DNA from 3 places in the Bacillus sp. FSL K6-6540 genome. Region 1 is predicted to be linked to each of the others. Evidence: predicted binding sites of a transcription regulator. Region 1 holds the regulator's gene; each other region holds the start of a gene.
What was found. The regulator LexA, encoded in region 1, represses DNA repair genes until DNA is damaged. The targets are predictions, from matches to a motif close to CGAACATATGTTCG.
Positions count from the first base shown of each region.

Region 2: recA (recombinase RecA) is a predicted target of LexA. The motif match lies at 4,259-4,272, and genes of this name have one in related genera.
Region 3: MHH82_RS03475 (DNA polymerase IV) is a predicted target of LexA. The motif match lies at 4,164-4,177, and genes of this name have one in related genera.

Region 1 covers NZ_JBBOXH010000001.1:2,728,926-2,739,740, reverse strand. The annotation lists gene metH (methionine synthase) at 1-821, opposite strand, end outside; gene MHH82_RS12280 (cupin domain-containing protein) at 991-1,527, shown strand; gene MHH82_RS12275 (FixH family protein) at 1,627-2,031, opposite strand; gene MHH82_RS12270 (HAD family hydrolase) at 2,326-3,117, opposite strand; gene MHH82_RS12265 (hypothetical protein) at 3,161-3,685, opposite strand; gene MHH82_RS12260 (DUF896 domain-containing protein) at 3,844-4,050, opposite strand; gene MHH82_RS12255 (LysM peptidoglycan-binding domain-containing protein) at 4,341-4,712, opposite strand; gene lexA (transcriptional repressor LexA) at 4,888-5,514, shown strand; gene MHH82_RS12245 (hypothetical protein) at 5,583-6,389, opposite strand; gene MHH82_RS12240 (RNA polymerase sigma factor) at 6,382-6,918, opposite strand; gene MHH82_RS12235 (stalk domain-containing protein) at 7,060-7,743, opposite strand; gene glnA (type I glutamate--ammonia ligase) at 7,961-9,289, opposite strand; gene MHH82_RS12225 (MerR family transcriptional regulator) at 9,352-9,762, opposite strand; gene MHH82_RS12220 (methionine gamma-lyase family protein) at 9,844-10,815, opposite strand, start outside.
Region 2 covers NZ_JBBOXH010000001.1:4,707,905-4,718,719, reverse strand. The annotation lists gene MHH82_RS20810 (helix-turn-helix domain-containing protein) at 1-944, shown strand, start outside; gene MHH82_RS20805 (hypothetical protein) at 1,021-1,194, shown strand; gene MHH82_RS20800 (YajQ family cyclic di-GMP-binding protein) at 1,346-1,837, shown strand; gene pgsA (CDP-diacylglycerol--glycerol-3-phosphate 3-phosphatidyltransferase) at 2,102-2,689, shown strand; gene MHH82_RS20790 (competence/damage-inducible protein A) at 2,792-4,054, shown strand; gene recA (recombinase RecA) at 4,343-5,404, shown strand; gene MHH82_RS20780 (regulatory protein RecX) at 5,544-6,281, shown strand; gene rny (ribonuclease Y) at 6,647-8,188, shown strand; gene MHH82_RS20770 (TIGR00282 family metallophosphoesterase) at 8,337-9,131, shown strand; gene MHH82_RS20765 (stage V sporulation protein S) at 9,261-9,521, shown strand; gene MHH82_RS20760 (dipeptidase) at 9,611-10,582, shown strand; gene pduL (phosphate propanoyltransferase) at 10,746-10,815, shown strand, end outside.
Region 3 covers NZ_JBBOXH010000001.1:790,606-801,420, forward strand. The annotation lists gene MHH82_RS03460 (hypothetical protein) at 103-624, shown strand; gene MHH82_RS03465 (hypothetical protein) at 680-3,178, shown strand; gene MHH82_RS03470 (ATP-dependent DNA ligase) at 3,202-4,071, opposite strand; gene MHH82_RS03475 (DNA polymerase IV) at 4,226-5,497, shown strand; gene MHH82_RS03480 (YolD-like family protein) at 5,494-5,823, shown strand; gene MHH82_RS03485 (DUF4367 domain-containing protein) at 5,890-6,540, opposite strand; tRNA gene MHH82_RS03490 (tRNA-Thr) at 6,869-6,936, shown strand; gene MHH82_RS03495 (dihydrofolate reductase family protein) at 7,022-7,579, opposite strand; gene MHH82_RS03500 (hypothetical protein) at 7,748-7,972, shown strand; gene MHH82_RS03505 (cupin domain-containing protein) at 8,552-9,097, opposite strand; gene MHH82_RS03510 (arsenic resistance protein) at 9,618-10,580, shown strand; gene MHH82_RS03515 (hypothetical protein) at 10,748-10,815, shown strand, end outside.

The DNA.
Region 1 (10,815 bases):
TTTTGGGCAAGCGATTCAGGAGATTCATGGTATTGACCATTCTCGTCAGGCAGACCCGCATTCGGATAACAGCTGATCGCGCTTCTCGACATTTCGGACAAGGAACGGATATGGTCGCGCATGAACTCCGGACCCGTTGCACAGTTCAGGCCGATGGATACCGGATTCAAGTGTTCCAAAGAAATGTAAAACGCCTCGATGTTCTGTCCCGCAAGCGTTGTTCCCATCGGTTCGATTGTGCCGGATATCATGATGGGAAGGGTGACGCCTGTCTTATCAAACGCTTGTCGAATCCCAATGCTCCCCGCTTTCACGTTTAGCGTATCCTGCGACGTCTCGAGCAACAGGGCATCCACGCCGCCTTCAATCAAGGCCACGGCTTGCTCCTCGTAACTCTCGATCAATTCGGCGAAGGTCACGCCGCCGGTAACCGACAGCGTCTTGGTTGTCGGACCCATCGCTCCCACGACATATCGCGGGCTGTCCGGCGTGGAATATTTCTCAACTGCAGCGCGGGCCAGATGAGCCGCTTTCAGGTTGATTTCCCGGGCAAGTTCAGGTATATCGTATTCAGCAAGCACAACGGAGGTTGCGCCAAATGTATTGGTTTCAATCAGGTCGGCACCTGCTTCAAGATATTGTTCATGTATTTTTTGAATGACGTCGGGCCGATGAATGACCAGCATTTCATTGCAGCCATCCAGCTCCGGGCCGCCAAAATCTTCAGCCGAGAGGTCCTCTTGCTGGATCATCGTGCCCATGGCACCGTCAAGAATTAATATTCGTTCTTTAAGCACTTCTTGTAAGCTAGGCTTGTTCAACTCATAAACCTCCCCCGAAAACGTTAAATCTTAGTGTATCAGAATACTTTTCAATAGAAAAGTCGAAATATTGCGCAGCTATCGGTACAAATCAACATTTGCAGATGACAAATGCTGTGAGGGGGGCTATAATACATATTAATCCAACGGGAGAAAGAGGGTTAAAGCTATGGCAGAAATCGTGATTCGCAACACGAACGAACGCATTACTGGGGAAGAAAATGTTCGGGAATTCCTGAATAACCAAGAGGTTGTTTATGAGCATTGGAATATGGATAAACTCCCGGCAGATCTTCAAGAAAATTTCAAGCTGAGTGATGAAGATAAGCAGCGCATTTTGGACATTTTTGACGAAGAAATTCGCGACCTGGCTGCAAGACGCGGCTACAAAATCTGGGATGTCATCACGCTTTCCGAGTCCACGCCCAATATAGAGGACCTGCTTAAAAAATTCGAAGAAGTTCACACCCACTCGGAAGACGAAATCCGTGCGATCGTTGGCGGCAAAGGGATCTTCATTATTAAAGGCTCCGACGATGTCGGTTACTTTAACGTAGAGCTTGAGCCGGGCGACGTTATCTCCGTACCGGAAAACACGCCTCATTTCTTCACGCTGATGGAGAACAAGCAGATCATCGCGGTTCGTCTCTTTATTGAAGAGAACGGCTGGGTAGCTACTCCGGTAGAAGATCCCCAATTTCAATAAGCCTTAAGCGGTTGACTGAATAGGAAAATGGAATAAGGCAGCGCATGATCCGCCCAACGGATGGATGCGCTGCCTTGTTTATTGGCTGTGTATTGTGTATTACTCGGTTACCGTCAATTCCTTCAGCGGCATGGAGTGCTGCCCTCTAGCCGTGACATGGGAAACGATGCGATAGGTTCCTGCTTCCTCGAAGGTTTTCTCCATTTTGTAGACCCCGCCTTGATCATGCTTAACCGGAACCTTTGCCTGAACGCCTCCGCCTTCCAGCGTCACTTCGAATTCCACGTCGTTTGCATCTTCGACCGGGCTGCCTGCTTGTGTTACCTTCGCTTCGATCAACACTTTCTCGCCTGCCTTAATGCTCTCTGGCGTCAGAGAGAGCTCTACGATAATCGGCTCCGCCATCACATCATCACTGGGCGCCGCCTTGCTGTCATTGCATGCGGCAAGCGCAACCGCCATCAACACCATGGCTGCAATAAAGGCCATCTTTTTCCTGGTCATCCAACCACCTCTTTTACGAATTCATGCTATGTATGATTTATTCACGTAATGGTCCATTCCAAACAGCGTCATTTTCCTAATTCATTATATCGCATTATTCTTTAACTTCTATCTCATGCAGCTTACAATTGTGTGACGTTTGTCACTGCCAACAGCCTCTTTCCTTTCAAACATGGCAACCAACAAAAAAACAGCCCCGAATCGCATCAGATGCTGGCAGGACTGTTCCTATGTACGCTAATATATCTCGCTAATAGATCTTGTAGAATAGTCGTGAACTCTTGATCACGTCATTTATAAGGACGCCACAATAGCATGCAGCTCGGATAAATGTTTGATCTCAAACTTCGGCTGAATGGCCGGATCATGAGGCCGGTCTACCCGATTGATCCAAACCGTATGCAGTCCTGCGGCATTCCCGCCTTTAATATCTGTGGTCAGCTTATCTCCCACCATCACGGCCTGATCCGCCTCGACGCCTAACAGATCAAGTGCATGCTTGAATATGGAAACATCCGGCTTGCCTTTGCCGAAATCACCCGAGATAATAATGTGGTCAAAATAAGGGACCAGTTCCGGAACGCCATCAAGCTTCTCCTGCTGCAAATCCGGACTTCCGTTCGTTAGAAGCAGCAGCTTCACGTTACCCTGTAATTCCTTCAGCACTTCAAAGGTTTCTTCATATACGTAAGGTCTTGTTCTGCGTTCCGCAGCAAATTGCGCTGCCAACGTCTCCGCCAACGCTTCATTATCAACGCCAAGGCGATGAAGTCCGCGACGCCAGGATTCCTTGCGGTATACGGGAGCCAATTCTTGCAGCTTTCGGAATTCGGGCTGGGATCCAGCCGTAAAATTAGCCCACAAGCCTTCAAACGGATTGATCCCGATCATTTTGGTAAAAGCAAAAGTATCATAGGATTCATACAATGCTCTTGCTTCTTCACGCACCGCGGCCAAAAGCGCGCCGGCATCAACGCCGGTCTCCGCCGCTCCGGCTTGGCATGTCACTTCAAACGCTTCTTCTACACTGCGTTCATCCCACAACAACGTATCGTCCAAATCAAACAAAACCGCAGCAATCGGCATTTCTCTCCCACTCCTCATATACATTGTGATCTACTCTATCGGGTTAGTTGTGCTCCACTGGAATTTGATGAGTCTTTGCAAACTCTTCCAATCTTTCGCCCATGGCTTTGGTATCGTAAAGATTCATCATTCGTGAGAACACCCAGTTGCCTGCTTTTCCCTTGCCTTGGATCACGACGGAACCCGAAGCCAATTTGATCTTCTCGATATCCGATACGGCCAGACGGCGTTCCCGGTTGAACTTCATGGTCGACACGGAGGCCCGTTCAATCTTCAAATAAGGCTTGCGGAGAAATATCATGAGCGCCAACAGGATATACAAGCTGACGCCAACCCAATTCAATACATCATTGCTTCCGCCGGCTGCCTGTGAAGTTGCCGTTCCGAGAAGCGCATACAAACCGGCCAATGCAACAAGCACTAACGGAAGTACATACTTACGTCCCTTAAACACGTCATGCTTATCATTAATCGCAGACCCTTGATACGAGGTCAATCCCTGCTTTTTGCGCTGTTTGTTAAGTTGCGACATATTTTTGCTGACTTTTCTTTCCCATGAACGTGACATTTGGTTCCCCCTGAACTCATAATCAAAATGTTTATAAACCATATAAACTTGGGGTAACCGTAATCGATTATCCGAATGGCCGGTACCCCAAGTAGTATTATGCTATCCTTCGATCTGTTCACGGATCCTCTAAATATATATCCTTGAACGGTTATCGACTAGTGCTTTAATCGCGGGCCGCCTTTTTGTTCGTTTTCATCAACCCATTCAATCGATTCCAGCTGTTGTCTAAAGTTACTGCGAATATTGTTAAGGTATATTTCCCGAAGCTCGGCCCGTTCTTTGAGCTCCTCCTCGGTCAGCCCTTCATTCTTCTTCTTTCTTGCTAATACATTGATGCGTTCTACCAAAGTATCGATGTCCATGACTTCTCCTCCAATTTCGATATCATGTATAACTTAAACATGTGAAAAAGAGCTTGTCAAGGCAACTGAGCCCTTGCAAACTCTTCTCAGAACAAATAGGAATATATGATGCGCATAAACGAATACCGTCTATGGGGAGGAAATCTATAGTTATCTATTGTAAACGCGCTATTACGCGTAAATGATTCAATCTGACAAGCAGAATATGATGTGTCATTAAACAGGAAGTAACCAGCCGTATGTGGTGATTATATGGAGTATGAATGCCTATTGGTTGAAGCAACGTCAAATCACCAAACCGGCAATGACAGCACTTCCCCAGCCTGTATGTCCGGACCCTTCAATCCGTTCATTCTTCGTATGCTATCCAGATATACGCGTGTATCCATATCCGCAGGTTTGTGAAGGGAAGCAATTCGCCACAAGCTATCGCCATATTGAACGATCACCTGCTTCTCTCCAGTCGGCTTCTCTGTCCCACCGGCAAAAACGGAATATGCACCTGTCCAAAAGATGGCCACAATTAGCAGGGTGAACAACAGTTTATTCAAAGGGATCGAAGCTATCTTCGATTTCAAGTAAATGCCCCAATTCTTCGATGATTGTTCTGTTACCACCGGAACGTTCTCATAAATGCTGCGGTATGTACTGTATTTCAACATGGAATCATCATCTCCCAAACAAGTGTTCTCTTATGGATTCATCTTAACACGAACACTTGTTTGATTCAATACCCAAAAGAACATTTGTTCTATTTTATTTTAGAACTTATGTTTGTACGAACGGTAGTTCTATGTTATAATTTTCCCAAACGTTACTAAATGGGGTTGATACGGCATGTCGAAAATATCCAGCCGCCAGCTGGCGATCTTAGAGTTTATCCGCAACGAAGTTCGTAGCAAGGGTTACCCGCCTTCTGTCCGGGAAATCGGCGAGGCTGTCGGACTAGCTTCCAGTTCTACGGTCCATGGTCATCTGGACCGTTTGGAGAAGAAAGGCCTGATCCGCCGTGACCCTACGAAACCAAGAGCGATCGAGCTGCTTGGCCAAGAAGAATCCGAGAGCGCGAATCTGTTTACGCACACCATAGCCAGAGTGCCTGTCGTCGGGAAAGTCACAGCAGGCGTGCCGATTACGGCCATGGAGAACATTGAAGACTATTTCCCGCTCCCTCAGCATTACGTGGGCGACGATAAAGTGTTCATGTTGTCCGTAGTCGGCGACAGTATGATTGAAGCCGGTATTCACAGCGGTGACTACGTCATCGTTCGCCAGCAGCAAACCGCGGACAATGGTGACATTGTCGTTGCAATGACAGAAGAAGATGAAGCAACCGTGAAGACCTTCTATAAGGAGAAGGATCATGTACGATTGCAGCCGGAGAATCCTACCTATGAGCCGCTGCGCTTGAACCATGTTACGATTCTCGGGAAAGTGATCGGTCTCTTCAGGGACGTACACTAATTCCATAGAATTATGAATAAGAGGTTACCTTCCTTATTTGGATGGTAACCTCTTTTTTAGGACATGCACTAGAACGTTCCGGTCTTACGCAACACTAGAACCAACGCATTTTGCCTAAGATCTAATTGATACATTCTTTCAGAAACATAATCCGGCGAACCTTCGCCTCCCGGTCCCTCCGTAGACTGCAGAACAAGCTTATTCTCCTTCACCTCGGGAGCCGTACCTGGTCTATAATACGAAAAGTAGGATACCAAGGACTCATCCTGAAATCGAAGCTGCACGGCATTACCCGTTTCATGCTCTACGGCGAACGCATAGATTTGTATGCCATGACAGTCCCTATATTGCGGTGCCAGTATAAATACATCGGCATCTTGAAACGGCAAGCGAATCATATCAACTGGAGCAGATGTCGGTTGAATAAATGTAAGCCCCTCCAGCGTAGTGACTTCATTTGTAACTTGGTTAGTACTATACTGCACGCTGTAGTTTCCGGTAAACGACCGATCCGTTTCGATACCGAAGCAGCTCGGTGCACCCAATGTCGTTATTTTTTCCTGTCCAACTGCAATAACGTTTAACCGTCCTTCATCCGTTACGCCTTGTGCCCGGATTGTCTCCTCCTTAGTAGGGGGCATAGTCCCTGCTCTCTGTTGTTCGTCCCTGCCATAAGGCAATTGAAAGGCAAATAAAATAATCAGAAGCATGAACCCGCCAGCTAATCCAACTTGTAAGTACTTTCGACGTTTAGGTTTGCTGTCGGTGAAAATCACGGACCTATGCACGTTTTTTTTCATTTCGGAAGTGAACTTTTCATCTGTAAAGGGAGCTTTTTTCGCCCGGTTGTACCAGCCTGGTTTATCCTCATTCATCGTTCTTCTCCTTCATTAGGTTTTGCACTCTTTTCCTGGCCCGATGCAATCTTGATTTTACGGTGCCTGTCGCAATATGAAGCAGCTCCGCAATCTCATGCATCGGCATTTCATAGTATAGGTCCAGGACCAATACTTCCCTAAGCTTGCTCGGCAAAGTCATAATTATTGCCCATATTTCATCCGTATACTGCTCGTCCAAATATTCCGCTTCCGCTGACTGGCTTGATGAACTGACGATAAGCTTGTCTTTAAGGATGACTTTCCGAAAGAAAAAAGCCTGTTTGTACCGGAACGCCGTATGTCGCGTGATCGTTAGCAGCCACGTTTTCAGCGTCGCCTGACCGCGAAAGGTATGTATGCCGTAATAGGCCTTAATAAAGGCTTCTTGTGCAATATCGTCTGCCAAGGCATGCTGTTTGGTCAAAAAATACGCATAATTCCACACATCGTTTCCATATTCATTCATGATTTTATCCAGCGTCTGGCTGTCCATGACCGTCATCTGCTTTAAGTATTCGAGCTCCAACCGATTCACCTCATCTAATTAGAGTCATGGAAGCGAGCAAAGGTTCCTTTTTTCGTAAAATAAAAAAGAATCTCCCGTAGGTAAGGGAAGATTCTTTATGGACTAATATTAGTGCGTGACTGAACTGATTCTGTAAAAGAATTATTTATATGTACCTGTCAGGAATATAGTGTCATCCCCTGTTATATCTTTCTGAAATTTCACATTTACTTCAATTTGATTTGCATCTTCAATATCAATAACGATATGCTGTCCAATATCTTTAGGCGACAGCATAAGTTCTTTTATCTTTGTCTTGCCATTATATATCGTTACTGAGATATCATTACGGATATTAATCGGTAACAATGAAAGATCTAGTACTTTATATTTTCCTTTTGGTTCAAGAATGATCGTTTTTTCAGAATTATTAATTTCTCTCATTACGATACCGGAACCGTAATCTTTTCCATTATGTTCGGTGTACTGCTTATCACTTGTGGTGAGGGAAGTACTATTAATCTTGATTCCTTCTTTGGTTATAATTGTTGTATCTGGTTTTTCTCCGATAATAATTTTTTGATTCTTGCTATCATATTCAACGACAGAGCCAAGTGCCTCGGAGATCGCTTTTACAGGGATATAATTTGAGTTGTTGTATGTAATTGTTGCAAGTTTTTTTCCTGATTGATCTTTTGGAACCCAATCTTCACCATTAACCTCATATTTAATTCCCCAGTTTAAATTTGCACTTATTTTTTCTAGTGCAGGAGCAGCTCCTACCCCTATTGTCATTCCTCCTAACATCGTTGCCACTGAGAGTAAGAGAATATATTTCTTTTTCATCACCTGAACCTCCTATATATTGGAATTCAAATTCAAGTAATATTGTAAGTGACTTCATGGATGAATTCAATCACATAAAAACAATGGAGTGTCGTCTTAAAGACCTTAGCGACTAAAAGTTATAATACCTGAGTTGTTCAAACACGTAAGCTAAAAACGTACTTACGGTTTAGACAAAAAAAATCCCCGCTGCCACTTGGCAGCGGGGATTCCTCTATTAATACATTGTAATGTACTGATCGCGTTCCCATTGGTGAACTTGCGTTCTGTACATATCCCATTCGATCTCTTTCAGCTCGTAGAAGTGAGCCAGCGCATGGTCACCGAGTGCATCGGAAATGACTTCGCTGCGGATCAATTCGTTGAGCGCTTCTTTCAGGTTTGCTGGCAAGCTTGGGATGCCTTCCTCGATGCGCTCTTCTTCCGTCATCACGTAGATGTTGCGGTCGATCGGTGCCGGAAGCGACAGCTCACGCTTAACGCCGTCCAAGCCAGCTTTCAGCATGACAGCCAGAGCCAGATACGGATTCGCAGCCGGATCCGGGTTACGCACTTCGATGCGCGTGCTCAGACCGCGGGATGCTGGAATACGAATCATCGGGCTGCGGTTACTTGCAGACCATGCCACGTAGCAAGGTGCTTCGTAACCAGGCACGAGACGCTTGTACGAGTTCACCGTCGGGTTCGTGATCGCAGCAAACGCGCGTGCATGCTTAAGAATACCCGCCATATAGTTCCGAGCCGTTACGCTCAGGCCAAGCTCGTCGCTCTCATCAACGAACGCGTTCTCGCCGCCTTTGAAGAGCGATTGGTTGCAGTGCATGCCGGAGCCGTTTACGCCGAATAGCGGTTTTGGCATAAACGTTGCAATCAGACCATGCTGACGAGCGATCGTCTTAACAACCAATTTAAAGGTTTGAATCTGGTCAGCCGCTTTGATCGCATCTGCGTACTTGAAGTCGATTTCGTGCTGGCCAGGCGCAACCTCATGGTGAGAAGCTTCGATTTCGAAGCCCATCTCTTCCAGCGTCAGCACGATGTCACGGCGGCAGTTCTCGCCGAGATCCGTAGGCGCCAGGTCAAAGTATCCGCCCTGGTCATTCAGCTCCATGGTCGGATTGCCTTTTTCGTCGGTTTTGAACAGGAAGAATTCCGGCTCCGGACCGACATTCATGGAAGTGAAGCCCATCTCTTCGGCTTCCTTCAGTGCTCTCTTCAGAATACCGCGCGGATCTCCCGCAAATGGGGTGCCGTCCGGCATGTAAACATCACAGATCAGACGCGCGACGCGATCCTCGGATACCCAAGGGAAGATCATGAAGGTATCCAGATCCGGGTACAGGTACATATCGGATTCCTCGATACGCACATACCCTTCGATGGAAGAACCGTCAAACATCATTTTATTATCAAGCGCTTTAGGCAGCTGGCTTACCGGAATTTCAACGTTTTTGATCGTTCCCAGCAAATCTGTAAATTGCAAGCGGATAAATCGAACATTTTCTTCTTTGGCGATGCGTAGAATGTCCTCTCTCGTATAACTCACTTTATCCTCTCCTTTTTAAATAAAAAAACTAGACTCCATGAAGAATGATAGCATGGCAATCCTTATTTATTAAAAAACCGGGATAATTCCCCTTGAATCAATGAAACCTGACCCGGTCTTTTAGCGGTAATCAATTCCTGCTTCAGCAAACGGCGCAGCTGCGACTCCGACATCTCACGGCGTCTGTTCTCCGTATCCGGCGTAATGACGGTAGCCTCTTCAGACTCTTTCGTGACCGGGTTCATGACTTGCTTAATGCCGGCAATGTTCACGCCTTTTTCAATCAAAGCCTTAATCTCTAGCAGTCGCTCCACATCATTGAAGGAAAACAGGCGTTGGTTGCCCGACGTACGGGCTGGGACAATTAAATTATGCTGCTCATAATAGCGAATTTGTCTGGCAGATAGATCCGTAAGCTTCATAACAATGCCTATCGGAAATAACGCCATATTCCTCCGAATCTCATCACCCATATCTCATCAACCTTCCAAGTGGTTATTCTGATCCTATTGTACATTTCCTGATCAGCCACGTCAACCGCATGTGAGGATAACTTACAATAGTTTACGATCTTTCATGCTTTGGAGTGCCATAAGTACCCCATATTTAACATGAGAATAAGTCAAACCACCCTGCATGTAGCCGATATAGGGTGAACGGATAGGCGCATCCGCGGACAATTCCAGGCTTCCTCCCTGAATGAACGTGCCTGCCGCCATGATCACCGGATGCTCATATCCCGGCATATCCCAAGGTTCGGGAACCACATGGCTGTCCACGGCAGCGGCCTGTTGAATCCCTTGTACAAAAGCGATCAGATGTTCCGCTCCGCTAAAAGATACCGCCTGGATCAAATCGGTACGCTCATCCTGCCAGCCCGGCTTGGTCGTAAATCCCACGGCTTCAAACATCGCAGCAGCATAGACGCTTCCCTTGATGGCTTGCCCGACGGTGGAAGGTGCCAGGAATAAGCCCTGATAGATTCCTCGGGTTGTTCCCAGCATAGCCCCGACTTCACGTCCGATTCCGGGTGCAGTCAGCCGATACGCCGCCTGCTCGACATAGGCTGCTTTGCCGCATATGTAGCCGCCGGTTTCGGCAATGCCGCCGCCAGGATTTTTGATTAGGGAACCCGCCATCAGATCAACGCCGACCTCCGTCGGTTCCAGACGCTCCGTAAACTCACCGTAGCAGTTATCCACAAACACGATTACATCCTCGCGAATGGACCGTATACGGCTTACCATCTCGCCAATTTGGGCAACGGTAAACGAAGACCGCCAATCATATCCCCGGGAACGCTGGATACCGATAACTTTCGTCGAAGGCGCGATAGCACTCTCGACCTGCTCCCAATCAATGTCCCCTTGTTCTGTCAGGGCCACCTCACGATAGCCGATACCGAAATCGCGCAGCGATCCGGTGCCGTCCCCGGGCTCGCCAATGACTTTATGCAGCGTGTCGTAGGGACGCCCTGTAATATAAAGCAGCTCATCTCCCGGTCGTAATACACCAAACAAAGCCGT
Region 2 (10,815 bases), 2.0 Mb from region 1:
AAATACGCAAGCGATACTTGGAAGCCATCGAGGCAGGGGATTACAAAGTACTTCCCGGCAGTTTTTACGTGCGGGCATTCATCAAAACCTATGCGGAAGCGGTGGGGATTGACCCGGACGAACTGCTTGAAGGGCACAAACAGGATGTGCCTAAATCCGAACCGGAAGCGACCATGGAGCCGGTTATTCAAAAGCGCGCCAGCAGACCGACAGCCGAACGGAACATGAAATGGCTGCCTACGCTGCTGATGTGGACGTTCCCGATCCTGATCGTTGTTGTCATATATTTGGTGGCCATCAATTCGAATGAGCCTAAGGACGAACCGCCGGTCAGCAACAATGATCAGACGCAGACCGATCAGGCGCAGAACCCGCAAACTCCGGATAACACGGATCCCGTGACGCCAGGCGACGGAGCGCAGGGCGGCGAAAACACCCCGGACGGTACGGTTAACGAAGGCACCGACGGAGAAGGAACAGACGCCCCGGACGGAACAGATGGCACAGACGGAACGGATGGAACGGACATCGATGAACCGGGTGATTCAACGCCTGGAGCGGCTACGGTGACGCAGGACCGGACGGAAGGCAAAAACACCGTTTTTAAGGTAACGGGCTCGTCCGTTAAGGTTGAGATCGTGGCCACGAGCGAAGGCAAGAGCTGGGTAGAGGTATACCGCGGCAACAATTCTTCCGGGGAGAAGCTGGCATTCCAAATGCTCGAGAACGGTGCTTCGCTGAGCTTTGACATGGACAGCCAGGGACTCTTCGTGAAATCGGGGAATTCCGCTGCAACGACCATTACGGTTGGCGGCCAGCCCGTAACGGATGGCAAGTCCACGTCGCGAATCGTGCTGGAGCCGGCCGATGGTTCCGCAAGCACCATGGATAACGCGGGTACCGGGGATACATCAGATACATCGGATACCACCGACTTCGAATAATTGCCTGTCCTCCAGGTCATCATAACAGCATGCAGCTGCATGCTGTTATTTCACTTCCCGAAAGAGGTGATGCTCTGTGACGGTCAATTGGATTATATTCGGATTAGGCGTTATCGTCAGCCTCTTGGGCTATTATTTGATTCCGAGCAGCTGGGGGTATGGCATATTAGGCTTTGGGCTGGCACATATTTTACTCGGCATACTGAGTATGTTCCGCCGTCCGGTGCATGATGAGAAAGCTAGCAGTTGAGGGAGCGGGCTTCGTTTTCGCCGGATGATGTTGGCGATAAGCGGAGTCTTTTTCGTTCCTGATCCATCGCGGATTCCTTACAGGATTAGACTTGTCTCTCGGTTTTACCTATAATAGAAGCATTATCGCCAAATGAAAGGAAGGATTCACCATGGCTTCAGAAAGCTCATTTGATATCGTATCCAAAATGGATATGCAGGAACTTACCAATGCGGTTAATCAAGCGGAGCGCGAGATCGAAAACCGTTTTGACTTCAAGGGCAGCAAGAGCAGCTTGAAGCTGGACAAGGACGCGCTGGTCATTGCCTCCGATGACGAGTACAAACTCAACGCCGTTATCGATATTTTGCAGACCAAGATGGTGAAGCGGGGCTTGTCGCTTAAAAATGTGGAGTACGGTAAGATCGAGCCGGCTTCCATGGGTACCGTCCGTCAGCGTCTGACCTTGAAGCAAGGAATCGACCAGGAGAATTCCAAAAAGATCAATATTTTGATCCGTGATTCCAAGCTGAAGGTCAAGAGCCAGATTCAAGGCGACCAGATTCGGGTAACCGGAAAAAGCAAGGATGATCTTCAGCAGATCATGCAGCTGCTTCGCAAAGCGGACCTTTCCTTGGATCTGCAATTCACCAATTTTAAATAAACGCTCCTCTCCCTCCAAGCAATAAGGGGTGGGCTCGGCTGGTTTGTTTCTTTTGACAGGGCGTCAACGGAAATATTATACTAAAAAACGATATATAAGGATTAACGTATACATAGATTACTGGGGGATGAAAATGACAGACAGCGATGCACGCTTCAAACCCTTTAGGCTCTTGGGAAGAGCGACCCTGATGACACGCAGAAGGATAACCGCTGCAGGGTCTGCCGAGTTAACAAGACAACCCGTTGCAAGGGAGGTTGCCCCATGAATTTACCCAATCGTATCACGTTGGCCCGCATTTGCTTGATCCCTGTCATGATGATTTTCCTGCTGGTGGATTTTGATTTTTATCCGGATCCCATTGTGTGGAATGATTTTGTCCTGCCCTATAACCAATTGATTGCGGCACTGATATTCATACTTGCTGCAAGCACGGACGGCATTGACGGGTATCTGGCCCGGAAAAACAATATGGTGACGAATCTGGGTAAACTTCTGGATCCGCTGGCGGACAAACTGCTGGTTGCGGCCATACTCATATCGCTTGTAGAGATGGGAAAATGCGAATCCTGGATTGCTGTTGTCATCATCAGCAGGGAATTTGCGGTGACTGGCTTGAGACAAATTGCGCTTCTGGAAGGTTCGGTAGTCGCAGCAGGTCAATCCGGAAAAATCAAGACGGTGATTCAGATCGTGGCGATTGTCGCGCTTCTGATCAACAATTTCCCGTTTGTATTTTTGGGGATTCCGTTTGATGTCATTGCGATCTGGGCTGCCGCGCTGATTACGATCTATTCGGGAATCGAATATTTTGTCCAGAACAGGCACCTTCTCAAAGGTACCGGGGCATAACGGCAATAGGAGCCATCCTATTGCTTTTTTCTTCCGCCGGGTAAGGAATAACGAAGGCAGCTACTAACGAAGAGATAGAAGATACGGGAGGATCGATGAATCATGAAAGCAGAAATCATTGCAGTTGGAACAGAACTTCTCCTCGGACAGATCGTGAATACCAACGCACAGTATTTGTCCAGACAGCTCGCTTCAATGGGGATCGACGTGTACTATCAAACCGTTGTCGGGGACAACCTGGAGAGGCTCAAGGAGGCCTTGCGCCTGTCCAGCAGCAGAGCCGATATTGTACTCCTGTCCGGCGGTCTCGGTCCCACGCAGGACGATCTGACGAAGGATGCGCTGGCTTCCTTTCTAAATCGTTCCTTGCATATCGACCGGATGGCCATGGACCGGATTGAACGCTTCTTTCATGAGCGGGGATCCGTCATGACCGAGAACAATCGGCGCCAGGCTCTCGCCATCGAGGGAGGCACCCCGCTTCCGAACGAGACAGGCCTCGCCGTTGGGAACGCGGTATCCTATGAAGGCACTCATTATATCGTTTTGCCGGGGCCGCCCAAAGAATTGATGCCGATGTTTGAGCAGGAGGCCAAGCCTTGGCTTCTGCAGCATGTGCTCACGGATGAGCTTCCCATCTATTCGAAGATGCTTAAATTCGCGGGCATTGGGGAGTCCGCGCTGGATCAGCGTCTGGAGGACCTGATTACGGCCCAGACCGATCCGACGATTGCTTTGTATGCCAAGGACGGGGAGGTCACCGTCCGCATCTCCACGAAGGCCTCCAGCGAGTCTGAGGCGATGGTCCGACTGAATGAACTGGAAGCCAGGATCCAGGAGAGAGGGCCTGAATTTATGTATGCCAACGAGGATGTGCCTATCGAAAAGGTCATCGTGGACATGATGGCAGATCGAAGCTGGACCCTGAGCGCGGCGGAGAGCTGCACGGGAGGACTTGTAGCGGAGACCCTGACCTCCATTCCCGGAAGCGCATCGATGTTTCTTGGGGGGATCATCTGTTACACCAACCAGATCAAGGAGAAGCTTGTGCATATCCCGCATGCGCTGCTGGAGGGCGACGATGCGCCGGGGGCCGTCAGTGCGGAGGTTGCAGAAGCGCTTGCGGATCATGTCCGGATGGTAACCGACAGCGACTTCGGTTTATCGGTGACAGGCGTGGCAGGTCCGGGTTACGCGGAACGCAAGCCTATAGGGCTGGTCTACATCGGATTGTCCCAAAGGGGCAAAGAAACGGAAGTGCATGAGCTGAACCTCCAAGGCAACCGCGAAACGATCCGGCTCCGCGCAACCAAAGCGCTGCTATACCGGCTTTGGCAGCGTCTCGTAGCGTCTGAGCAGGCTTAGGCTTCGTGGAGAAAAAGGGACCGAGCATTTGGAAAAGTAAAAAATTTACACCTTGCTAAATAGCTGTTCTTGAATTTAGGAACCGTTCCAAGTATAATGGGAAATACGGAAGAACCGTGGCATATCGATTGATGTTGCCACGGTTCTTGTTCTTTATACATAGGGTTCGGAGCATGAACGGGAAGGGGAGTTGAATAAAAAAAACGAATGTATGTTCGAAAAAAAGCTTGGCAAACGTGTCAAAACAAGGTATGATAAGACTATCAACAGTGAAGGGTTGTGGAACAATTGTCAGATCGTCGTGCTGCGCTGGAAATGGCGCTTCGTCAGATAGAGAAACAGTTCGGAAAAGGTTCCATCATGAAACTGGGTGAATCCACCCATATGCAAGTTGAGATTGTGCCAAGCGGATCGTTGGCATTGGATATAGCTTTAGGAACCGGCGGCTTGCCTAGAGGCCGGATTATCGAAGTGTACGGCCCGGAATCCTCCGGTAAAACAACAGTAGCCCTGCATGCCATCGCAGAGGTTCAGAAGGCTGGCGGACAAGCTGCATTTATCGATGCCGAGCATGCTCTGGATCCATCGTATGCAAACAAACTGGGCGTTAATATTGATGAATTGCTGCTCTCCCAACCGGATACGGGCGAGCAGGCGCTGGAAATTGCGGAAGCTCTGGTACGGAGTGGAGCCGTCGATGTCATCGTTATTGACTCGGTTGCCGCGCTTGTACCGAAAGCCGAGATCGAAGGCGACATGGGTGATTCCCACGTAGGTCTGCAAGCCCGTCTGATGTCCCAGGCTCTTCGTAAATTGTCGGGTGCCATCAATAAGTCGAAAACGATTGCCATCTTTATCAACCAGCTTCGCGAGAAGGTTGGCGTTATGTTCGGTAACCCTGAAACAACCCCAGGCGGACGTGCTCTGAAGTTCTATTCCACGGTTCGTTTGGACGTGCGTCGAATTGAGAGCATCAAAATGGGCAATGATGTGGTGGGTAACCGCACACGGATTAAGGTTGTTAAGAACAAGGTAGCTCCACCTTTCAAACAGGCCGAGCTTGATATTATGTACGGCGAAGGCATCTCTAGAGAGGGAAGCCTGATCGATATCGGTACGGAGCTGGATATCGTGGATAAAAGCGGAGCATGGTATTCTTATGCCGGTGACCGTCTTGGTCAAGGCCGCGAGAATGCGAAGCAGTTCTTGAAGGAGAATCCGGAGATCGCAAGCGTGATCGAGAACAAGATCCGTGAAGCGAGTAATCTGACGACGGCTGTTCCTGAGCCTTCCGACAAGGAGAAGGAACAAGAGCAATTGGAAGAGCAAGAGTTGTTTAAGGTAGAGTAATAAATCGCTGGTTAACGATGACAGTGTTTGGGACCGTCCGGTGTGGGTAACGCCAGACGGTCTTCTTTGCATTTATTTCTGCCGAATCATTGGTCTTGACGATGTGTCGAGAAGCGTGCAGCAGTGAAGGGAGCGTCGTATGGATATAGAGAATAAAGAAATGTCGGGGCAGGCGGATTCCTCGGGAATTGGACATTTTCCGGAAGACGAGGATCTGGTCATAACTTCTGTCGAAATGCTGAAAAAGCCCAAACACCGGTATCAAATCGCGTTCGGTCCGTACCTTATGACCGTTCATGAAGACGTGATGCTTAAATATCGCATGTTAAAGGGAAATGTTTTTCGCAAGGAAGAGCTGCAGGAGATTGTCGTGGCAGATGAGCGGCAGCGGGCTTACGTGGAAGCGCTGAATCATTTGGCTCGGAAACCTAGGACGACTCAGGAGATCACGCAGCGTTTGCAGCAAAAGGGGTTCGAGCCCAGCAGCGTGGAGACGACGCTAGAACGCCTCGAGAAGGACAAGCTGTTGGATGACGCGCTGTACGCTAAGATGTGGGCAGAGCAGCGCATGACCAGCCATAAAAAGGGACGGCTGTGGGTTAAGCAGGAGCTGAGGCAGAAGGGGATCGGCACCGAGCTGATTTCGGAGGCTTTGGGCGAGATCAGCGCAGAATCGGAATTGGAGAGCTGCTTGGCCGTGGGACGAAAAAAATGGCAGCAAACCCAGGGGGAGCTGCTGGATCGCAAACGTAAAACCGGAGCATATTTAATGCGTAGAGGGTTTGGGGGAGAGCCTGTGCGCCAGGCACTCAAAATTCTGATCGAAGAGGAGCAGGAGAAAGGCGAATGGGACGAAGAGCCGTATGATTTTGAATAAAGCACAAGCAGTTGTGCATTTTTTCGCTAAAGAAATCGTTTCACTGGATGAAACTGACGTTTACCCATTGCTTTCCCTTGACAATATCTTTTTATAAATACTAAAATAAATATGAATCTTTTTATCATAAATTAGAATCCTTTTTCCTTCCAAAAAAGTGACTACTTTGTGAAAGATTCTTAAATCGCCAATTCATAGTGAAATGTATTCCGCTGGCTAAGGCGGGATTTGCGTACGGTCATTATGGCGTGCGCAGTATGGACGGCAGCTTCCACTGCCGGAAAATTTTATGTATGAATGAGTAACCTGACAATTGCACATTTTCCCAAGGAATGCCTTGGAGGAAACAACGAGGAGGTGAACAGATGGAAACTTGGATCTGGATCATAATCGTTCTCGCTGTAGCCGCTATATTCTTTGGGTTCGGTTATTTTATTCGCAAATCCCTTGCAGAAGCTAAAATTTCCAGTGCCGAGCATGCCGCTTTGCAGATCGTCGAAAGTGCGAAGAAGGAAGCAGAAGCATTGAAGAAAGAAACGGTTCTCGAAGCTAAAGACGAAGTTCATAAAATCAGAGCCGAAGCTGAAAAAGACACTCGCGAGCGCCGGAATGAAATTCAACGGCAGGAGCGCAGATTGTTGCAAAAGGAAGAGTCGCTGGATAAAAAAATAGAATCTTTGGAACGTAAAGAAGAACAAGTGGCGAACAAAGAGAAACGAATAGAGGAAACCCAGCAGCAAATCGATGCCATTTACAAGAAGCAAACGACAGAACTGGAGCGCATCTCCAACCTGACGATGGAGGATGCCCGCAGCATCATTCTCAGCAATGTTGAGCAAGAAGTTCGTCATGAAACCGCTCAGATGATCAAAGAAATCGAGCAGCAGGCGAAGGAAGAAGCAGATAAGAAATCACGCGAGATCATCACGCTGGCTATTCAACGCTGTGCGGCTGATCACGTAGCTGAGACCACGGTTTCTGTTGTCACCTTGCCGAACGAAGAAATGAAAGGCCGGATTATCGGACGTGAAGGCCGAAACATTCGTGCGCTTGAGACCCTTACAGGGATTGACCTTATTATCGATGATACTCCGGAAGCTGTCATTCTGTCCGGATTTGATCCGATTCGCCGTGAAATTGCCCGTACGGCTTTGGAAAAGCTCGTGGCGGACGGACGGATTCATCCGGCTCGTATCGAAGAAATGGTGGAGAAATCCCGCAAGGAAGTGGACGAACGCATTCGCGAGTATGGAGAACAAGCCACTTTCGAGGTTGGCGTACACGGTTTGCATCCGGATTTGATCAAAATTTTGGGTCGACTGAAATTCCGTACGAGCTATGGACAAAATGTGTTGAAACACTCCATGGAAGTGGCCTATTTGACTGGCCTGATGGCCGGCGAACTGGGCGAAGACATCGTGCTTGCGAAACGGGCAGGACTGTTGCATGACATCGGTAAAGCGCTGGATCATGAAGTGGAAGGATCGCACGTTGAAATCGGCGTGGAGCTGGCGAAGAAGTATAAGGAACATCCGGTGGTTATCAACAGCATTGCCTCTCATCACGGTGACTGCGAAGCAACTTCGGTTATCGCCATGCTGGTGGGCGCAGCCGACGCATTGTCCGCTGCCAGACCGGGAGCACGCAGAGAGACGCTTGAGACGTACATCCGTCGTCTTGAGAAGCTCGAGGAAATTTCCGAATCCTTTGAAGGCGTTGAGAAATCCTACGCCATTCAAGCAGGACGTGAAGTTCGCGTCATGGTACAGCCGGAAAAAATCGACGATGCCGAAGCATTCCGCTTGGCACGCGACATTACCAAAACGATTGAAAATGAACTGGACTATCCGGGTCATATTAAAGTCACCGTTATCCGGGAAACCCGTGCGGTCGATTACGCGAAATAGAGTTTGGACCTTAAAAAGTGGCCGCATTCCGGCCACTTTTTATCTTTAAGATATCCGAAAATACATATCGGACTATCCATGAATCGGGAACCGACCTGCCTGGGATCAAGTCAGGACAGGACAGGCTCCCCCTGAAGGAGTGATTGACATCAAAGTATTATTCATCGGAGACATTGTCGGCAGCACAGGACGCAAGGCGCTGAAAGCTTCCCTTCCGGAGCTGAAGTCCAAATATAATCCGCACATCATTATTGCCAATGGGGAGAACGCGGCTTCAGGACGCGGCATCACCTCGGCCATCGCCAATGAATTTTTCAATTGGGGCATTCATGGCATCACCTTGGGAAACCACACGTGGGATAACAAGGATATATTTGAATTTATCGACGACGAACCCCGCATGGTTCGCCCGGCGAACTTTCCGCCCGGCACGCCCGGCCGCGGATACACCGTCATTAAAGCGAACGGCAAACAGCTGGCGATCGTGAATCTGCAGGGACGGACATTCCTGCCAGCCATCGATTGCCCGTTCCGGGCCGCCGATGACATCGTGGATACACTGCGCCAGAAGCACAAATGCATCCTTGTGGATTTTCATGCTGAAGCGACCTCGGAGAAAATTGCCATGGGATGGCATCTGGAAGGCCGTGCCTCGATGGTGGTCGGCACGCACACCCACGTGCAGAGCAATGACGATACCATACTCCCGGGAGGAACGGCATACATTACGGATACCGGCATGGTGGGCTCCAAGGAAGGCATCCTCGGCATGCAGCGCGATGCGGTCATGTATAAATTCAAGACCCAGCTTCCTGCCCGTTTCCAGGTCGACGAAGGCAAATGGCAGTTCCACGCCGTATGCGTGGACATGGATGAGGAGACGGGAAAAGCCCGGAAGATCCAAAAAATCCGCATGTACGAAGATGAATGGCGGATGGATTAAAAGCGTCAAAATCCGTTTAATTAAATTAGGTACGGATGGTAAAAAGCAGGAATTTTTTCCCCTCTCACGAATAACATCTAGTAAGCGGAAGCAAACCATCACTCAACATTCCCAGGGGAGGTACTTACCATGGAAGTATTAAAAGTTTCAGCAAAATCCAATCCTAATTCGGTTGCAGGGGCGCTCGCTGGAGTTCTTCGGGAGCGGGGCGGAGCGGAACTGCAAGCGATTGGGGCGGGAGCACTGAACCAGGCCATTAAAGCGGTAGCGATTGCCCGGGGATTTGTAGCACCGAGCGGGGTGGATTTGATATGCATCCCTGCTTTTACGGATATTGTGATTGATGGCGAAGACCGGACGGCAATTAAATTGATCGTGGAACCTAGATAAATTTCGAATGTTGAGGATGAGCCTGTTTACTCTGCTAAGCGTAAACAGGCTTTTTGCTGTGACAGGTCAGAAGGGAGATGAGCGCCGCGATGCGGACGGTTGATTTTCACTGCGATGCTTTGAGCAAAATGTGGGAAGATCCCAAAGCCTCTTTTGTGGACGGCCCGCATTTGGACGTAACGTTGCAGCGTTTGGAGCAGGGGGATCTGGCGCTTGAGGTGTTCGCTGTGTTCTTGTCGGAGAAATTCGGGAGGCCCTCCTTTGAACGCGTATTGGCCCAACTGGATGTATACCGAAGCCGCATCGTGAACGCGGGTCATCTCAAGCCCTTGCTTTGGCGGGAACAAGTCCGAGAGATGAGACAACGCAAGACGGAGCGGTACGGCGTGCTGTCGCTGGAAGGCGTTGACGGGCTGGAGGGCAATCTGTATTACGTTCAGCTTTTATTTGATATGGGCGTACGATTGATGGGAGTTACCTGGAATTATGCCAACTGGGCAGCGGATGGCGTGCTGGAGCAGCGAAACGGCGGGTTTACGGAACGGGGACGTCAGCTGATCGAGCAATGTCATAGAACAGGCATCATTCTGGATGTGTCCCATCTGTCCCAGGCCGGTTTCTGGGAACTGGCGGAGCTGACTCAGCGGCCCGTCATTGCTTCGCATTCCAATGCCTACTCCATTTGCCCGCATCCCCGGAATTTGAGCGATGAACAGATACGGGCACTGATAGCGTTAAACGGCATGATCGGCATCACGTTTGTGCCCTGGTTTATCCGCAGCGGTGTCCAGCGCGTGACGCCGGAGGACGTCCTGCCGCACATCGAGAAGATTTGTGAGCTGGGCGGAGAGAAGCACATCATGTTCGGGTCGGATTTCGACGGAATCGATCAGTGGATCGAAGGGCTGGAGCATCCGGGCCGGTATCCGGATTTTCAGGAGCTGCTGCTCAAGTTTTATCCCGAATCGACGGTCAAAGGCTGGATGTCGGATAATCCGCTGCGTTTTCTTGAACAGCATTTGCCTGCATCGCCGGTTCAAGAATATGAACATGACGCATAACATCCTGGATTCGAGGATAACTATGACAATCCTGTTGCAGATCGCGCAAGAAACGAAAGAAGGCGACCTGAAACACGCGGGTTGCCTTTTTATTTTTGGGTAATAGAGAGTATAATAGGTGATGGCATGTACAGCATATAGAGAAAAACAAGGAGTGAGACAGATGAGTAAAACTGTACCTGTGGGTGTATCCGCCCGCCATATTCATTTAACCCAAGAGCATATTGAGGCAT
Region 3 (10,815 bases), 1.9 Mb from region 1:
AAGTTATCTGTTTGTCCTGTTACTGGGCTTTTTTTGTTTGAATAAGAATGCTGTTTTTGGGGATAATGTCCAATTATTAGATAGCTAAAGAGGAGAATGTTTATGTCAGCAACTAAAATTGAAAATCAACAGGTTGCTGTAGAACTATTAGTCCCGTTTTTAATTTATAAATTTATTGTAGGTGATGATCCATCTACGAGTGCATATAATTTAAGATTACTATGGCAGAAAGTTGGTTACTTAGCCAAACAAGTGGGGTTACCTTTGAATGAATATCAATTTAATTGGTATCTGAGGGGGCCTTACTCACCAGCGTATACTTCTATTCTTTATGATATTGATAAGAACTATGAGGATATACATTTGAATGAGCAAGCTTACTCTTTGAATGAGCAAGCGATTAGCACATTATTGCCTTTGAAAAGATTAGCTGATGAGCAACCAGCAACTCTATCATTACCTATCTGGTTTGAATTGTTGGCATCAATTCACTATTTGGGACAAGATAAAAAAATTACTAAAGATCAACTTTATTCAAAGTTAGTTAAATATAAACCACAATTCAGTGATACAAATAATTTCGAATTTGCATACAATCATCTAAAAATGGAAAATTTATTGTGAAAAAAGACCTATATCCTTATAATGGATATAGGTCTTTTTTTGGGGGTTGTATACAATGGAGCAACTAATATTAGATAATGTTGATCAGGCTTTAGAAAAATTAAAATTGTTTAATCAGCAGAGCTTCTCGAAATTAGATATTAACGAAATCAATGAGGCAACAACGAGATTCAGAATAATTGACGATCTATTTATTGGGGTTTTGGGATGGCCAAAGAATCTCCTGGAGGTAGAATGTGAAATTGGAGAGACAGCCGATGATAATAGACACAAAAGTATATATGCAGATTATATGGCGGTTTCTAACTATAACCAATTTATAATTGAAGCAAAGAGAAGCGGAAGCTACTTTAATATTCCTCAGGGGAGAGGCAGAGTTTATAAAAGCAGCGGATCAATCTATAATTCTGAGAATAAGGCTTTCATAGATCAAGCAAAAAAGTACATGTTAAAGTTCGGCACACCATTTTGTGTTCTGACAAATGGGTACCAATTTATCATTATAAGAAGACCAGCACCAAATCTGGAAAGAGACACAATCGTATTTAGGGATTTAAAAGATATAGAGTTACATTTTTCTCTTTTTTGGAGCATTCTCAATCCACATGCTGATGGGCCTTCGATTTTAGACAATGCCCTAAAGAATACTGGACAAATAAGACAAGCGCCGCCTTTTAATCGAAGAATCTCTGAGAAAATAAAAAATACAGAAAAGTATTCACTGGCTAAACATAGTGCAATTGTGGCGATAGAAGTTCATCTTAATCGTTTTTTTGGTGAGTTAGTGTCTAAGTCACAACTTGACCTATTAAAACAGTGCTATTGTGACCCGTCAGGAAGCTACAAGGATTTTGCTGGTGTGATAAAAAAGAGATTAGAACCACAACCAATTACAGCAATAACCCCTTTAGGTGGAAAGGATTTTCTAACAAAGAGCAATTTTGAGAAACAGTATATTGAAAATCTTAAAACAAATCCAGGTGCAGTATATGTGCTCCTCGGAGAAGTAGGGGCGGGAAAATCGACTTTTTTAGAGCACTTTTATAATTTTGAATTGAGTGATTTTGATAGAAATAAGATTATATGGATTAGGATTGATTTCCTAAAATATAACAAATCATTGGATCATTTGGATGATTTTATAAGTGACGAAATTATAGATAGAATTGAAAGTACAGAGTACGGATATTTAGCACTTAATGAATGGGAGACTCTTGAGAAGATTTATGAAAAAGAAGTGTTAAAGTTTAAAGCAGGTATCCCTCCGTCTCTTAGAAATAATCTGGAATTTACAGAAATGCAAATTTATACTCATATTCAACAATATCATCAACAAAAAGAATTTCGATTAAAGAAGACACTAGAGTACATTAAATCCGTAAAAGCTCTAAATGTATGTTTTGTTTTTGACAACATCGACCAGAAACCTTTTGATGAGCAAAAGGAAGTCTTATTAATGGCTCATCAGCGTGCAGATTCGTATGGTAGCACAGTTATAACGGCTATGAGGTATCAAAGTTACAATATGATCAAAAACAAGGCTCCATTCGATGCATTGCAAACATATGAATATAGAATTCAACCTCCAAGTGTTAAAAATATTTTAGATAAAAGATTTGAGGCTTTACAAAAGTACCCTCAAACTCATTATATTTATGAACATGGTACCAAAACGGTGAAAATACCCATAGTGAAATTTGTTAAAATCTTAAAGAATACTTTTGAGAAGGATCCTGATGCAAAAGTAGAAAGGTTGTTTGAAAGTTTATCAAACGGAAATATTAGAAAATTGTTGAAATTATTTAGAGCCATGGTAACTTCGGGGAATACAAGACTACACGAACTTCTTGATATTATTACAGAAATAAGCAATATCGAAAATACTCATTTATCGTACACCCAAGTTTTAGACGGAATTACAAGAGATAACAATAAATTCTATTCCAGTGAGGAATCTGAGATTATAAATTTATTTAAATTTGAAGAGGATGGTTTTTATTCGCACTTCTTAGTTATCTATATACTAAAGTATTTAGAATCAAAATTACTTTATAGGGACAAGTCTATGGGATATGTCGATATAAATGATATTTTGGATACCTTTTCCTCAGTTATAAACAATAGAGATAGGCTAGATACAATCCTAACTCCTTTATTAGTAAATTCATTAATAAATTCTGATGTTGGAGCTCGCGACACAATAGTAGGTACTAATGCAGTGCAAATTAGTGATGCGGGTCTTTATTACATAAACACTCTGATGCCGAACTGGCGATATATTTATAATGTAATGATTGATACGCCATTAAGAGATAACGCAGTGTTTGATCAATTAAATAGTAAATTCCAAAAAATCCAGCCTGTTCATAATCGAAATAGAAAACTTGATCTATCATATGAGTGTGTTGAAATCTTCATGAATTACTTGGAAGAAATTGAATCACAAGATTTAAAATATTTGAGTGAAGATTTCCCAATAAAGCCGATTGTGAATAGTCTTAAAAATGATGTCAACGCTTCATATTTGAGTGATAAAAAATCAGGAACTAGATAAATACAAACTATAATTCCAATATTTTATTGAAAAATAAATCTAATAAAAACCGGACTCCGTAGCATCCCCGATTTCGTCCAATTCCGCATCTTCACATGCGCCCTAATCCGCGGCTCAATATAAACGAAATTGTGGTCCTCCCCGGTAATCAACTGCTTCACAACGTTATAAAAAGCCTTCTTATGCGTAGGATTAGCGCCTAGTTCGATAATACCGGCTGGGCGCATTTTTGCGTTGGCTAGCGCAGGCACGGCCGCCAGCCATCCGAACTCCTCTTTCCGATATCCCGTTATAAAAACATCAGCATAAGACCAGTTAATCACCTTGCGCCAATTATCCGATCGGCGACCGGTTTCATATACGCTGTCTTTTCGCTTACCTACTATGCCCTCCATCTCACGTTCCTCTATCTGAGTAAATAACGCTTCGCCAGCACCTTCTATAAATGGAACAATGCCGAAACTTGCGGACGGTAGCGGGATCTGTGCGAGTATTTCCTTACGCTTCAACAACGGCAGCCGCCGGTGATCTTTTCCGTTATACTGCAGCACGTCAAAGATAACGAAAGTGACTGGTCGTGAAACGGAAAGTGCAGCAATCTTATCTGTCTTTTTCGACTGGAACCGCGCCATGACTGCTTCAAAATCCGAGTTACCACTCTCGGAATCAACGCATGCTATTTCGCCATCCAATACGATGTCATGCGGAAATTTAGCGTTGGCAATCTCAGGATACTGGCGCGTACAGTCGTTGTTGTGGCGTGTGTATAGGCGAACAACACCATTCTGCTGCGAAAAAATCAAGCGGTGGCCATCGATTTTAGGTTCAAATATGAAGCGCGAGTCTGAGAATGGAGCTGGCGATGTTGCGAGTAACATCGGATCAATAAACATAAAAACACCTCGAAATAATTATAACGTTCAAGGTTATGCTGATCAGGCGGTAAGTTATGTCATTTAATTAGGGGTTAATTTACATTAATAAAAGAACGAATGTTCGCATATAATACAAACAAATGTTCCTGTTTTGTCGAAGGAGGAGTATGCGTTGAAATCATCCAAACGTGTGGTGATGCTTGGTGACTGCCAGTCCTTCTATGCCTCAGTCGAAAAGGCCGAACATCCTGAATATATGGATCGGCCATTGGTGGTTGCTGGGGATCCAGAGCGTCGATCAGGAATCGTGTTGGCTGCATGCCCGCTTGCGAAAGCAAAGGGAATTACAACGGCTGAACGGCTAGGGGAGACAGTAGCTAAATGTCCGGACCTTGTTGTGATTAAACCTCGGATGCAGCGGTATATCGACGTATCAATGCTGATAACGGATATTTACAAGCAGTATACGGACTTGGTTGAACCCTACAGCATTGACGAGCAATTTTTGGATGTAACCGGCTCGATGCATCTGTTTGCGGATACTCCTGAAGAGATGGCCCGGATCATCCAGACCCATGTTCAGGCAACCACAGGAGTTTATACTCGCTTTGGAATTGCCGAAACCAAGATCCTCGCTAAAACCGCCTGCGACAATTATGCCAAAAAGAATCCATCCGGTATTTATACTTTGACCAAGGAGATGCTCCCAGAAACGCTCTGGAAGCGGCCGGTTAGCGACATGTTTATGGCCGGCAGCCGGATGACGAGACATTTTACTACAATGGGCCTCCCGACAATTGGTCACGTCGCACAGACACCATTGGGCAAGCTCAAACAAATGATGCGACGGAAGTTTGGAAAGAACTCCGATATCAATGCCGAAATGTATTGGCGCATCGCTAACGGAATTGATGACAGTCCCGTAAGGCCGGGGACGCACCAGGTCGCCCCTAAATCCGTCGGCCACATGATGACGCTGCCTCGGGATTACGGCACCATCGAAGAGATTAAGGTCGTGCTGCTGGAGCTTACGGAACTGGTCTGCCAGCGTTGTAGGGCATTAGGGTTCTCGGGCCATGTGGTATCGGTCGGGTGTATGGGAGCCGACTTCGATCGCCCCACCGGTTTCTCCAGGCAAATGAAGATGGAGGCCCCTTCCAATATCACAATGCAGGTATATCGTTGGGCCTGCAAGCTCTTGGCAGCGCATTGGGATGGCATGCCGATCCGGCGGGTGGGGATCAGTGTGACTCAGCTCACTCCCGATAACGAATACCAGATGTCTCTGTTTGATACTGGCCGTGAGAAACAAATGGCATTAGAACGGACAACTGATGCTCTAAAAAACAAATATGGAAATTCAATTGTGATTCGGGCGGTCTCTATGACGGCAGCCGGTCAGGCACTTGATCGATCGGCTAAAATAGGAGGACATTATAAATGACAAAATTAGACGGCAACGGATTATGGGAGTCAAGCCGGATGATGCTGCCAGAACATAAAGAAACGATCATCCGCCGGCAGTTGGAAGAGGGAAGGAAAGATAGGCCAACGCTCGATCCGCAAGAAATGGAGTTAATTGAACAGGCCCTGGCCGAGTCCTTTCATGAGCACCGTGCCGTTACAGTAAGGCTATTTGATGAGTACGAAGACGTGGAACTGAGGGGTATTGTCGTATTGATCCACACATTCAGACGAGAGATCAAGTTGTCCATGTCTGAAGGTGAATGGCAATGGATTAAAATAGATGAAGTTATTTCAGTTGGATGACAATCTACTATAATGAATGAAGTCATTAAAAAAAGCAGCCGTTTAAGAGCTGCTTTTTTAATGTGCTTATTCTTGAATTTGTTTTGCGATATCCATCAATTCTTCAAGCGAGGCCGTATTAGCTGAAATAGTAAAGAGGTGATCATCAGAGATCAAATGTACAACTTTTCTAACTTCCCCATCAACATACAATGCTTTAAGACCATTAACCTCTGTTAATTCAGAAGTCTCAGGGTAATAATCTGTCTTCAGGCTCTCAATAGCATCTGAAACTCCCATGTTTGCATCGACTTGATTTATACGAATCTCATCACCATCTGTAGTTGTTAATAAGGATCTAATGTGAAGTCCATACTCCCTTTGCAACGCTTGAACATTTTGTCGAGTGAGTCCTAAGGAACTGAGTAGTGCAGCTGAATTATCTTTTAAAAGCGGAATATGTATATCCGTCTCCGGTACATCAGCTAAATCGATCGTTTCAGGATCCTGAAGACCAGGGCCCACCGTTGTTTCTGGATTAATTTCAAACGTTTCTTGGTCTAGTGATGAAGTTTCAAGCGCCTGAAATTCCTCATTTTGCTGAGGTGCTAAAGACGACTCAACAACTGGAACAACGGTTTTTTGTTCGGTACCAGCAGCATAAGAGTAGTATGCAAACCCACCGCCCCCAAGAACAAGCGTACTAGCAAAGGCCATAACAGGAACTTGTTTTTTCATTTTTTTGAACCTCCTTATGTTCAGTATTTTATTTCTCATTTATATAAACACTATAGAAACTAAAATGTTGGAAATTATTTGGAATACAAGATTAATAAATATTCGTTGGTGTACCAGTTGGAACAAGAACGATTAATCAAAAACCAACAAAGTTTTTGTTGCGGGTTGGTCGAGAATCAAATTAAATTACCCGCCAGCATTTGCTGACGGGCTTCAGTCTTCTACCAGAACTTCTACCAATTCTTCTACCCAAATTAGGAACCTGTAGGAACTCGTCAGTCCCATTACATAAAGAAAGCCCTATTAATAGTGGGGGGAGGAACTTAAGGGTCCCCAAGGGAAACAGCATACAACGCACTCGTAATGCGTAGGTCGGGGGTTCAATTCCCTTCACCAGCATCTTTATAAAGTCAATAACGGCGCGGTTTTCCGTCATTCGGGAACCGGGCCGTTATTTGTACGTGTTGGCGAATGCACAATATTATTCGTTCCCATCAAAATGATAAATTAGTTGCACAACGCCTGAGGAGAACGTTCTTGTGTTCACCATTTTTAAATTCAACCTCTGTTTTATATCCACAAACAGCGGTTTTCCTTCTCCCAATACGACAGGGTGAACGGATAATCGATATTCATCAACAAGCCCTAAATTGATAAAAGTCGTAATAAGACTTGCTCCACCGTACAGCCAGATGTCTTTACCAGGCTTATTCTTTAATTTATTTACTTCTTCAAGAATGCTATCATTTATGAATATTGCGTTATGATCAGTCCCCTTTTGTGTCCTGGAAAATACATACTTTTCTTTGCTGTGAACCAATTCCCAAAATTCTTTTTCAGAATCCGTATGTCCAATTTCCGGAGTGAATTGTCCCCATAAATCATAGCTTTTTCTTCCATATAGAATGGTATCGATTTGATCTAAAAAATGATTAAACCCCATCTCAGGGTCCATAATGCACCAATCAACTTCACCATGTTTCCCTTCAATAAAACCATCCAAAGTAACCGCTAAATCTAAAATTATTCTTCGTGTCATGATGTATTGCTCCTTTCGTTACGTTAATCTACCATCCAGTATAGACCTCAAATATGTCACCTTATGTCATAAAACGCCTAACCTCGTTAAAATGGCCTTGTTCTTCCTCTCTAGTAAGTACGATGCTCTTAAAGAGCGAAAAAATAAATGAAATATTTAGGAGGTTTCATGAACAAACTAAAAATTGTTATTAGTTGTATTTTGTCATTTTTGATTATGATTTTATGCTTAAGGGCAGGTTATTTAAGTCTCAATCCGCCTATTCCGGAGACTGGACCAGTAGGTGAGAATCTACCGATACCTGATGGAGGAAATGCCTTTTTATATTTTCTAGCTTCTGGGCTTTCATTAATTGCATTGATCATTGGTATTTATAGATCCCTTAAGAAGTAAAATACACAAAATAATTTGCAAGTAGCTATCTGTAAGTTAATCTAACAAGCTATAGCTAAGTCTTTTCATGAGCACTGTGCCGTTACCTTAAGGCTGTTTGATGAGTATAAAGAATATAGAGTTAACAGGTATTGTCGTACTGATCGGCATGTCCAGACGTGAGATTAAAGTGTCTACTGGAGAAGGTGAATGCAACTTTTTCTTTGAGGTGATATTTTGGGAGATAAACCTTTTAAAGCTTTGAGATATATAATCACGTGGATAGCTTTTATTTTTGTTATATGCGTTTGGTTCAGTTCTCACAAAACGTTATTTTTAGGGTTTGTAACACTGTCTGTCAGTGCCGGATACCTAATGCATATTGTCGGAGTGAAAAGAGGGGAAAGTGAAGATAGCAAACTGTTCTTATCCATCATTTCGTGTTGTTTATGTTTTTTAGTAGCCCTATATATTTTTAGTATTACACTTTAGCCCGCCAGCATAAGCTGACGGGCTTCAGTTTTCTAACGGCTTATATATATTTATAAAACCCTAAGAGTAACAAATCGCCTTATTGTTTAATTCGTTCGTATACCCGATTTAATCAGCAGACATGGCCTCTGCTTTTGTTTCGTGGACCGTGCCAAATGGATGCTCTGGAGGGGCATATATCACGTATACTTTGAGCGGTACGCTGCCCATATTGGTTACATTGTGCCATTTTCCAGCAGGTATCATGATGGCATAGCCATCATAGGCCATTTCTTGAAAATCTAAATTATGTTTGCTATCGCCCATTTGAACAAGCCCTTGACCTTGTTCAATGTGTATGAATTGGTCGGTTGTGGGGTGAACCTCTAATCCAATGTCATCTCCAACATGAATGCTCATTAGGGTCACTTGTAAGTGCTTCCCAGTCCATAAGGCGGTTCGGTACGTATTGTTTTGTTTCGCAGCTTGATCAATATTCAGTACAAGTGGTCCTCGCCCATAATCCGTTATTTGAATATCTTCATCATCACGATTCCAACGGGCATCATACCAACTGAAATAATGAGGATTCAAGTTATGAAGCCGGTTGTAATCGTTCCAGTATTGATATCTTGGATCAAACACTTGATAAGGGTAACATGGATCGCGGTACATGTTCATTCTCCTTTTATCGTTTCATCATTTTCCGATTATCCTATGCTGCTGCCTAATTAAACGATTCGAAAATGGGCTAGGGCCTATAACTTAAGACAAGCGGTAAGCTAAGACATGGATATCGTCTTGGACTGCCGCTTTCAGATTTTAAGTTACCCTTGTTAGCCATAACGATAAGCCACTAACAACGCCTAACAACAAATAAGCCGATATTATGGTTAGGACGCCTTTAATCCCTTTCAGATTAAACCTCTTATAAATGGCGCTATCAATCATAGGTGATAGTATCAGACCTAATATGATAAAAATAAAAAAGTTTGGTACGAAATTGAACGCAAAGATGCCGCTATAAGAAGAATAATCAACGTAAGGAACCCTTTCAGAGATGGGTGTGTATATTCTCCAAGAGCTAAATAGGGTATATGCAATGACTGAGAGCAGCGCTGCCCCCAAAGCGGTATTTAGCCGTACCGTGCTGGTCCCGTGATATAATTCGGATAAAAAAGCGGAGCGTGGGCAGATGCTTAGACTGGAGAGTGTAGAGAAGAATCAAATAGGCGTTTATGCAGCAGCCTTGATATCAGGTGCAGTAATGGGCTTATTAAGCCCCGCCATAGGCATGTTTGTTGAGCCTGCCATATCATTCATGATTGCGATTCTTCTTTTCAGCATGTTTTGTCAAATTCCATTTCTTAAGCTGAGGGAGGCTTTAACCAACGGGCGTTTTAAGGGGGCTTTATTGCTTGTGAATTTTGTTCTAACACCGGTTCTCGTCTATATTCTAACCTCGGTATTTCCTCAACCGGCTCCCGTTTTACTTGGTGTTTGCCTTGTGCTTCTGACGCCATGCATTGATTATGTTATTGTTTTTACACAGTTAGGGAAAGGGAATGAGCGATTGATTCTTGCGTCCACACCGATCCTTTTTGTAGTACAAATGATTATGCTTCCGTTTTACTTGTGGCTTTTCCTTGGCTCGGAAGCAGCAGAAATGGTCAAGGTGGGCCCATTTGTCGAGGCATTTATCTTCTTGATTATCGTCCCGTTGCTTCTTGCTTTGGCTGCACAGTTCTGGGCCAAGAAAAGTGCCAAGGGTTCAAAATCGTTGCAATTAACCGCATGGCTCCCAGTACCCTTTATGGCGTTCGTTCTTTTTGTAGTCATTGCTTCACAAATCGGGAGGGTGTATGAAGATCTTAGCGTTATCATAGCGGTTGTTCCCATTTATGTTCTATTCCATATCATGACGCCGTTTATTTCACGGGCGACTTCGGCGTTTTTTCGAATCGGACCCAAGGATGGGAGAGCGCTTATATTTAGTGCAGGGACACGGAATTCATTAGTCGTGCTTCCTTTAGCACTTACCCTGCCTGAGGAAATGGCTACGATTGCAGCAGCGGTAATCGTCACTCAAACCGTGATAGAGCTAATTGCCGAGCTTGTTTATATACGTATCGTGCCAAATTTGATTTACCGGGATTGAAAATAAGTTACCGCCTGACTGAACAGGAAATATCGTCGCTGAATGACACTTGGGTCGCCGACAGAGGCTGGTTGGGTTATTTTTTGTCTATGAGCAGTACATGCGCCCTGACACTTCATGAATTATTGAATACGTTATATCGTATCGTAAGCAAAGGAGGGAATCTCATGGGCGAAGTTGGATACGGCGGGTATAACTCTGTCGGAGCGATTCTTGTTCTCTTCATCTTGTTGGT